3 regions of the Allobosea vaviloviae genome follow, and region 3 is predicted to be linked to each of the others. Evidence: predicted binding sites of a transcription regulator. Region 3 holds the regulator's gene; each other region holds the start of a gene.
The links. The regulator PhoB, encoded in region 3, activates phosphate uptake and scavenging genes when phosphate is short. The targets are predictions, from matches to a motif close to TGTCATNNANCTGTCAT.
Positions count from the first base shown of each region.

Region 1: the regulator PhoB is predicted to act here: its motif matches at 862-878, upstream of BHK69_RS18540 (Orn/Lys/Arg family decarboxylase).
Region 2: the regulator PhoB is predicted to act here: its motif matches at 1,127-1,143, upstream of BHK69_RS18205 (RNA degradosome polyphosphate kinase).

Region 1 covers NZ_CP017147.1:4,050,602-4,052,867, forward strand. Annotated here, with positions in the region: gene BHK69_RS18530 (mannose-1-phosphate guanylyltransferase/mannose-6-phosphate isomerase) at 1-239, shown strand, start outside; gene BHK69_RS18535 (hypothetical protein) at 364-588, opposite strand; gene BHK69_RS18540 (Orn/Lys/Arg family decarboxylase) at 921-2,266, shown strand, end outside.
Region 2 covers NZ_CP017147.1:3,967,205-3,969,470, forward strand. Annotated here, with positions in the region: gene BHK69_RS18195 (hypothetical protein) at 1-194, opposite strand, end outside; gene BHK69_RS18200 (TetR/AcrR family transcriptional regulator) at 487-1,089, shown strand; gene BHK69_RS18205 (RNA degradosome polyphosphate kinase) at 1,263-2,266, shown strand, end outside.
Region 3 covers NZ_CP017147.1:1,749,113-1,751,378, reverse strand. Annotated here, with positions in the region: gene BHK69_RS08170 (TIGR03862 family flavoprotein) at 1-633, opposite strand, end outside; gene phoB (phosphate regulon transcriptional regulator PhoB) at 775-1,473, opposite strand; gene phoU (phosphate signaling complex protein PhoU) at 1,648-2,266, opposite strand, start outside.

The sequences.
Region 1 (2,266 bases), 2.3 Mb from region 3:
TCCAGAAGCACTACCACCGAGCCGAGCACTGGGTCGTGGTGCGCGGAACGGCCGAAGTCACGCGCGATGACGAAACCATCATTGTGCACGAAAACGAGTCGATCTACCTGCCGATCGGCTGCGTCCACCGCATGGCAAATCCCGGCAAGATCCCGCTCGATATCATCGAAGTCCAGGTCGGTTCCTATCTTGGCGAAGACGACATCATCCGCATCGAGGATATTTACAAGCGATGCTGAGGTGAGGGGGGCGGGGCTTCTCTCTCGTGCGGGCTCGTGATGAGATTATCCGGCCCTGCCAGCTCTTTTGGACATTGCTTGCCTTCCGCGAGATGACCGGCAAGACAAAAGGGCCTGCCCAAAACTACTCTTCACCACGCCGTTGCAGTGCAAGCTGGTGGAGTTTGCGCGCCGAGGATGCGTCGGTTTCGCACTGATCGATCATCATCGCGAGCGCGGCCAGGACGATGTCCTTTTTCGAGGCGTCGGGGTGTTCGGCGCGAACTGCGTTGAACAGGTCCTTCGCATCTGAATAATGATGGGTGAGCCGAAGCAGCGTCGCATTCAAGCTCTTGCTCTTGGACGGCATGTCGGAGCCCTTCGTGCTACTAGAGCAACTTCCGATCCGATTGGATCGTTCAATTGCTCTAGTTCATTGTTTTAGCGCGTTTTCTTCATGCGAACTGGTATCCACTTCGCTTGAAAACGCTCTGGCTCGGCGCGCGGCGGTTGAGGAAGACCGTGCCTTTCGCCGCGTGACAACTCAGTTCGAACGCTCGTTTCGGGAGCTAGCCTTCGATGTCGTCGATCGTCAAGGCGGCGCCAACCTGCTCGATCGACATCGTCACATAGTGACAACGATAGTCGCCGGACTGTCATGGAACTCACCGACATCTTCGGGATCGAGCCAGCGGAGCAGACATGGACTATTTCAGGCGCTTCACCTTTTTGTTCGCGACGCCGAGTTTCGACGCGGAGGATCTCGAAGGCATAAGGTTCAACCAGATCGTCGATGAAATCGAGCGGTCCGGCTTCGAGGTCGTGAAAGCCCGCAAGCTCGAAGATGCCGAGATCGCCGTGCAGACCGATGCCGCCATCGGCTGCATGGTCGTCGACTGGGGCAAGAAGGGCCTTGAAGGCAAGACGGCGGCCCTGATCAATCTGATGCGCCGCCGCGGGCTGGACTTCCCGATCATCCTGCTGATCCGCCGCAAGCGCTTCGAGGATCTGCCCGTCGAGGTGCTCGACTTCATCGACGGCTATATCTTCCTGTCCGAGGAGACACCGCCCTTCATCGCCAAGAGCCTGATCAGCCGCTTGAAGCAATATGCCGAGACGCTGAAGACGCCCTTCTTCGGCGCACTGGTCGACTATGCCGAGGAGGGCAATCATCTTTGGACCTGCCCGGGACACAATGGCGGCGTGTTCTACAGCCGCAGCCCTATCGGCCGGGTCTTCATGGAGCATCTCGGCGAGGCCGTCTTCCGCGACGACCTCGACAATTCGGTGCTCGATCTCGGCGACCTCCTGACCCATGAGGGCCCGGCCCTGAAGGCGCAGAAGGAGGCCGCCCAGATTTTCGGGGCGGAGAAGACCTATTTCGTCCTCAACGGCACCTCGACCTCGAACAAGGTGGCGCTGGCTGCGCTCGTGACCGATGGCGACCTTGTCTTGTTCGACCGCAACAACCACAAGGCGGCCCATCATGGCGCGCTGATGATCGGCGGCGGCATCCCGGTCTATCTGCCGACGATCCGCAACGCCTGGGGGCTGATCGGCCCGATGCGCTGGGACGCCTTTGACGAGGAGGCGCTGCGCGAGCGCATCCGGACGCATCCGCTGGTCAAGGACCCCGACGCCTGGCAAAAGCCGCGCCCCTTCCGCGTCGCGGTGGTCGAGCAATGCACCTATGACGGCACGATCCACAGCGCCCAGATGATCCTGAAGCGCATCGGCCATCTCTGCGACTACATCCTGTTCGACGAGGCCTGGGCCGGCTTCATGAAGTTCCACCCGCTCTATGCCGGGCGCTTCGCCATGGGGCTTGCTGATCTGGGGCCAGACTCACCCGGCATCATCGCGACGCAGTCGACGCATAAGCAGCTGGCGAGCTTCTCCCAGGCTTCGCAGATCCACATGAAGGACCGGCATATCCGCGGCCAGAAGCGCCGAGTCGAGCACCGGCGCTTCAATGAGAGCTTCATGCAATATGCCTCGACCTCGCCCTTCTACCCGCTATTCGCCTCGCTCGACGTCGGCGCGCAGAT
Region 2 (2,266 bases), 2.2 Mb from region 3:
GATGTCCGCGCCGTGATGCGGATGACCAGCCGGATGCCGTCGCTTCCGCCGGAAGAGGTGGCAAGCGCGGCAAGCAAGCCCAAAACGAGCCCGGATGCGAGCAGTCCCAGCAGGGGCCAGCCTTCCAGCAGGCCAGCCGGACATGATGGCTTCGGCTCGTTGCGTGCGATCGTCTCGTTGCGTGCAATGGTCATTGGTGCCGTTTGGTGAGAGGCGTGCGTCGCTATGAGCGACGATTGCACCGGCGGTCGCTGTAGGCAACGAATGTAATCGATGATTACATAATTGTGATGCGATGGCGCTTGGCCTGATTTGCAATGCGAAGAAGCCCGCGCTCAGCACTTTCGGAGCGGGTTTCCTCCTGTGCCGGCGGGTTTCCTCCTTCTCTGGAACGTGCACTAGCTTCGATCCATGAGCACCGTGAAACCGACTCGGACCGGAGACCGCGAGGCGGGTGAGGGCAGTCCGGCCTATCATCACGGCAATTTGCGCGAGGAGCTCGTCGAGCAGGCGCTCAAGCTGGCCGAAGAGGGGGGGCTCTCTGCGGTCAGTGTCCGGGCGGCAGCGCGATTGGCCGGGGTCTCGCCGGCCGCTCCGTTCCGCCACTTCCCGGACAAGATGACGCTGATGACGGCGGTGGCCGAGGAAGCGATGCGGCGCTTCAGGGCCGAAATCGCGCTGGCGCTGGCACAGGAGGTGGATGATGATCCGATGCTGCGCATACGCGCCATCGGGCGGGCTTATCTCGATTGGGCCAGACGCAATCCGACCCATTTCGAAATCATCTCGTCACGGCGCTCGATCGATTTCGAGGGCTCGCCGTCGCTGGGCCGGGAGAACGCCGAAATCCAGGCTCAGATCGAAGCCCTGTTGCTGGAGGCGGCGCAACGCGGGCTTCTGCGTTGCAACGACCGGCACCTGATCCAGATCGCGGCGCGTGCGTTGGTGTATGGTCTGGCGCGCATGCTGGTCGATGGCCATTTCCCGAGTTGGCAGGTCGCCGATGCGGACATCGAAGAGACCATGGCCAAGGTGCTCGATCTGTTCGTGGACGGGCTGATCAAGCCGCGGCCGGGTCCTGAGCCGTGATCTGCAAGGCGCGATGGACATGAAGGCCGGGATCGATTGTCATTGAACCGTCACGCTAGGGTGGCTTCAAGAGCGGCCGGGATCGAAGCGGCGGAACTGACGCGGCGAAATTGACGCGGCACGCGGCGGCAGGGGCAAAAGCGAAGCAGATGAACGCGCGAACGGCAGAAATCATGGATCTCGACATCCCCGCCATTGACGCCCACGGCGCTGATACCCCGCTGCGGCAATTGCCCACCCGCTTCATAAACCGCGAACTGTCCTGGCTGCAGTTCAACCGCCGCGTCATGGAAGAGGCCTCGAACCGCCATCACCCCCTGCTGGAGCAGCTGCGCTTCCTCTCGATCTCGGCCGCCAACCTCGATGAATTTTTCATGGTCCGCGTCTCGGGCCTGCGTGAACAGCTCAAGGCCGGCGTGGTCACGAAGAGCCAGGACGGCCTGACGCCGGCCGAGCAGCTCGCAGAACTGGGCAAGGCGGTCTCGGCGCTGACAGACGACCAGCAGGCGCGCTGGGTCGAGCTGAAGCGCGATCTGCACGAGAACAAGATTCACCTGCTCGGTCCCAACGAGGTCGGCAGGCAGGAGCGGGTCTGGCTGGAGGATTATTTTCTCCACTACATCTTTCCGGTGCTGACGCCGCTGGCGATCGACCCGGCGCACCCGTTCCCCTTCATCCCCAATCTCGGCTTCACGCTGGCGCTGGCACTGGAGAGAATCAGCGACGGGCGCCAGCTCGACGCGCTGATCCGCGTGCCGATCAAGATGGACCGCTTCATCGAATTGCCGGATCTCGGCCGCGAGGGGCTGCACCGCTTCATCACGCTGGAGGATGCGGTCTCGCTGTTCATCGGCAAGCTGTTCCCGGGCTATGACGTCAAGGGCACCGGCTCGTTCCGCGTCATCCGCGACACCGATCTCGACATCGAGGAGGAGGCCGAGGATCTGGTGCGCGTCTTCGAGACGATGCTGAAGCTGCGTCGGCGCGGCGTCGTCATCCGGCTCGAGGTCTCGACCGGCATGCCGGCGCATCTGCGCAAGCTGATCGTGCGCGAGCTCAAGGTCGACCACGACGAGATCGTCGATGTCGCCGGCATGATCGGCCTCAACGAGCTCTCGCAGCTTGTGGGCGTCGACCGCCCCGACCTCAAGTTCAAGCCCTACAATGCCCGCTTCCC
Region 3 (2,266 bases):
GAAGCGCTCGCGCATCGTCGCCGACCAGGCCACCGTGAAGCCGCCATTGGCCGGCAGCAGCGGCGCGACGGTGACTCCGCGCTCCACGAGTCGAGGCGCCCAGCCGCCATCTGAGCCAAGGCGCGGCCAGCTCGCGCCGCCGAGCGCCAGCAAGGTCGCGCCGGGCCGGATCGTCTCGACCCCGCCGTCGCGGGTCTGGAAGGCGAGCGCGCCATCGGCGCTCCAGCCGGTCCAGAGCCTGCCCGGAGCGAATGTCACGCCTTGCCCTTCCAGCCGGCGCAGCCAGGCGCGCAGCAGAGGCGAGGCCTTCATCGCCTTGGGAAAGACGCGCCCGCTCGTGCCGATGAAGCTGTCGGCGCCGAGACCGTCGGCCCAATCGCGCAAAGCCTGGGGCGGGAAGGCGCGGATCGCCGGTTCGAGCCAGGCCTGCGCGCCGCGATAGCGCGTCAGGAACTGATCCAGCGGTTCGGAATGGGTCAGGTTCAGCCCACCGCGGCCGGCAAGCAGGAATTTACGCGCCGGCGAGGGCATGCGGTCATAGACCGTAACGGCGTGGCCGGCGGCGGACAGCCGCTCGGCGGCGATCAGGCCGGAGGGGCCTGCGCCGATGATCGCGATGGATTTGTTTTGCATCGGGAGGGCTTGGGGCCGGCGGGCGCGCGGGTCAAGCGCGATCGTCCATGCTCGGGCTTGACCCGCGCATCTCATGCCGAACCGAATGGCGCTTCATGCGGCTGGAGATTCTCGGGTCAAACCCGAGAATGACGCGCGCTTTCAGCCCCGCGCGAAAGTCTCGTCGAAAGCGTAGCCCGCGCCGCGCACGGTGCGCAGCGGGTCCTTGGCGTCACCGGGCGTGATCGCCTTGCGCAGGCGCCCGACATGAACGTCGACCGTGCGCTCGTCGATATAGACGTCGCGACCCCAGACGGCGTCGAGGAGTTGTGCGCGGGAATAGACCCGGCCAGGCGCCTGCATCAGGAATTCGAGCAGGCGGAATTCGGTCGGGCCGAGATGCAATTCCGCGCCGGAGCGGCGGACGCGGCGCGTCGTGCGGTCGAGCTCGAGATCGCCGGCCGCGAGCAGCCCGGCGACATGGCCAGGCTTCGCCCGGCGCAGCAGCGCCTGGATGCGCGCGATCAGTTCAGGCAGCGAGAACGGCTTGACCACGTAGTCGTCAGCACCGGTGGCGAGGCCGCGCACGCGCTCGGTCTCCTCGCCGCGGGCGGTGAGCATGATGATCGGCACGCGCTCGGTGTCGCGGCGCGTGCGCAGGCGGCGGCAGAGCTCGATGCCCGACAGGCCCGGCAGCATCCAGTCGAGCAGGACGAGGTCGGGCGTGTGGTCGCGCAGATGCAGTTCAGCATCGTCGCCGCGCGCGACGCTGTCGACCTCGAAGCCCTCGGCTTCGAGATTGTAGCGCAGGAGCAGGGTGAGCGGCTCCTCGTCCTCGACGATCAGGATGCGTGCGGGCATGTCTCGGTTCCGTTCTTGGCATTCAGCCGACACACACCGTCATGCTCGCCCTTGTGGCGAGCATCCATGTCTTGAACACAGGTCTCGACCGGCGAAGACGTGGATGGTCGGGATGATCCTCGGGACAAGCCCGAGGACGACCCTGACGGGAAAGGTGCCGGTGCGTTCATTCCATCAGCTCCCCGTCACCGCCTCGACATTGATGTCGGTGGTGTCGAGCTTCGGGCGGTTGAGATCGAGCGACTCGCCGGTGACGAGATAATGGATCGTCTCGGCGATGTTGGTGGTGTGATCGCCGATGCGCTCGACGTTCTTGGCGCAGAACAGGAGATGCGTGCAGAAGGTGATGTTGCGCGGATCTTCCATCATATAGGTCAGCAATTCCCGGAAGAGCGAGGTGTAGAGCGCGTCGATCTCGTCGTCGCGGCGCCAGACCTCCATGGCCTTCTGTTCGTTGCTCGCGGCATAGGCGTCGAGCACGTCCTTGAGCTGGGCCTGGACGAGGCGGCTCATATGCTCGAGCCCGACCACGGCGCGATGCGGCGGCTGGAACTGGCCGGAGATCGCGACCGCGCGCTTGGCGATGTTCTTGGCGAGATCGCCGACGCGCTCGATGTCGGCAGCGATGCGGATCGCCGAGATCAATTCACGCAGGTCGTTCGCCAGCGGCTGGCGCCGCGCGATGGTCAGGACCGCGCGCTCCTCGACATCGCGCTGCAGGTTGTCGAGGCGCTGGTCGGCGCTGATCACCTTCTGGGCGAGCGTGGTGTCGCGGCGCACCAGCGCCACGGTG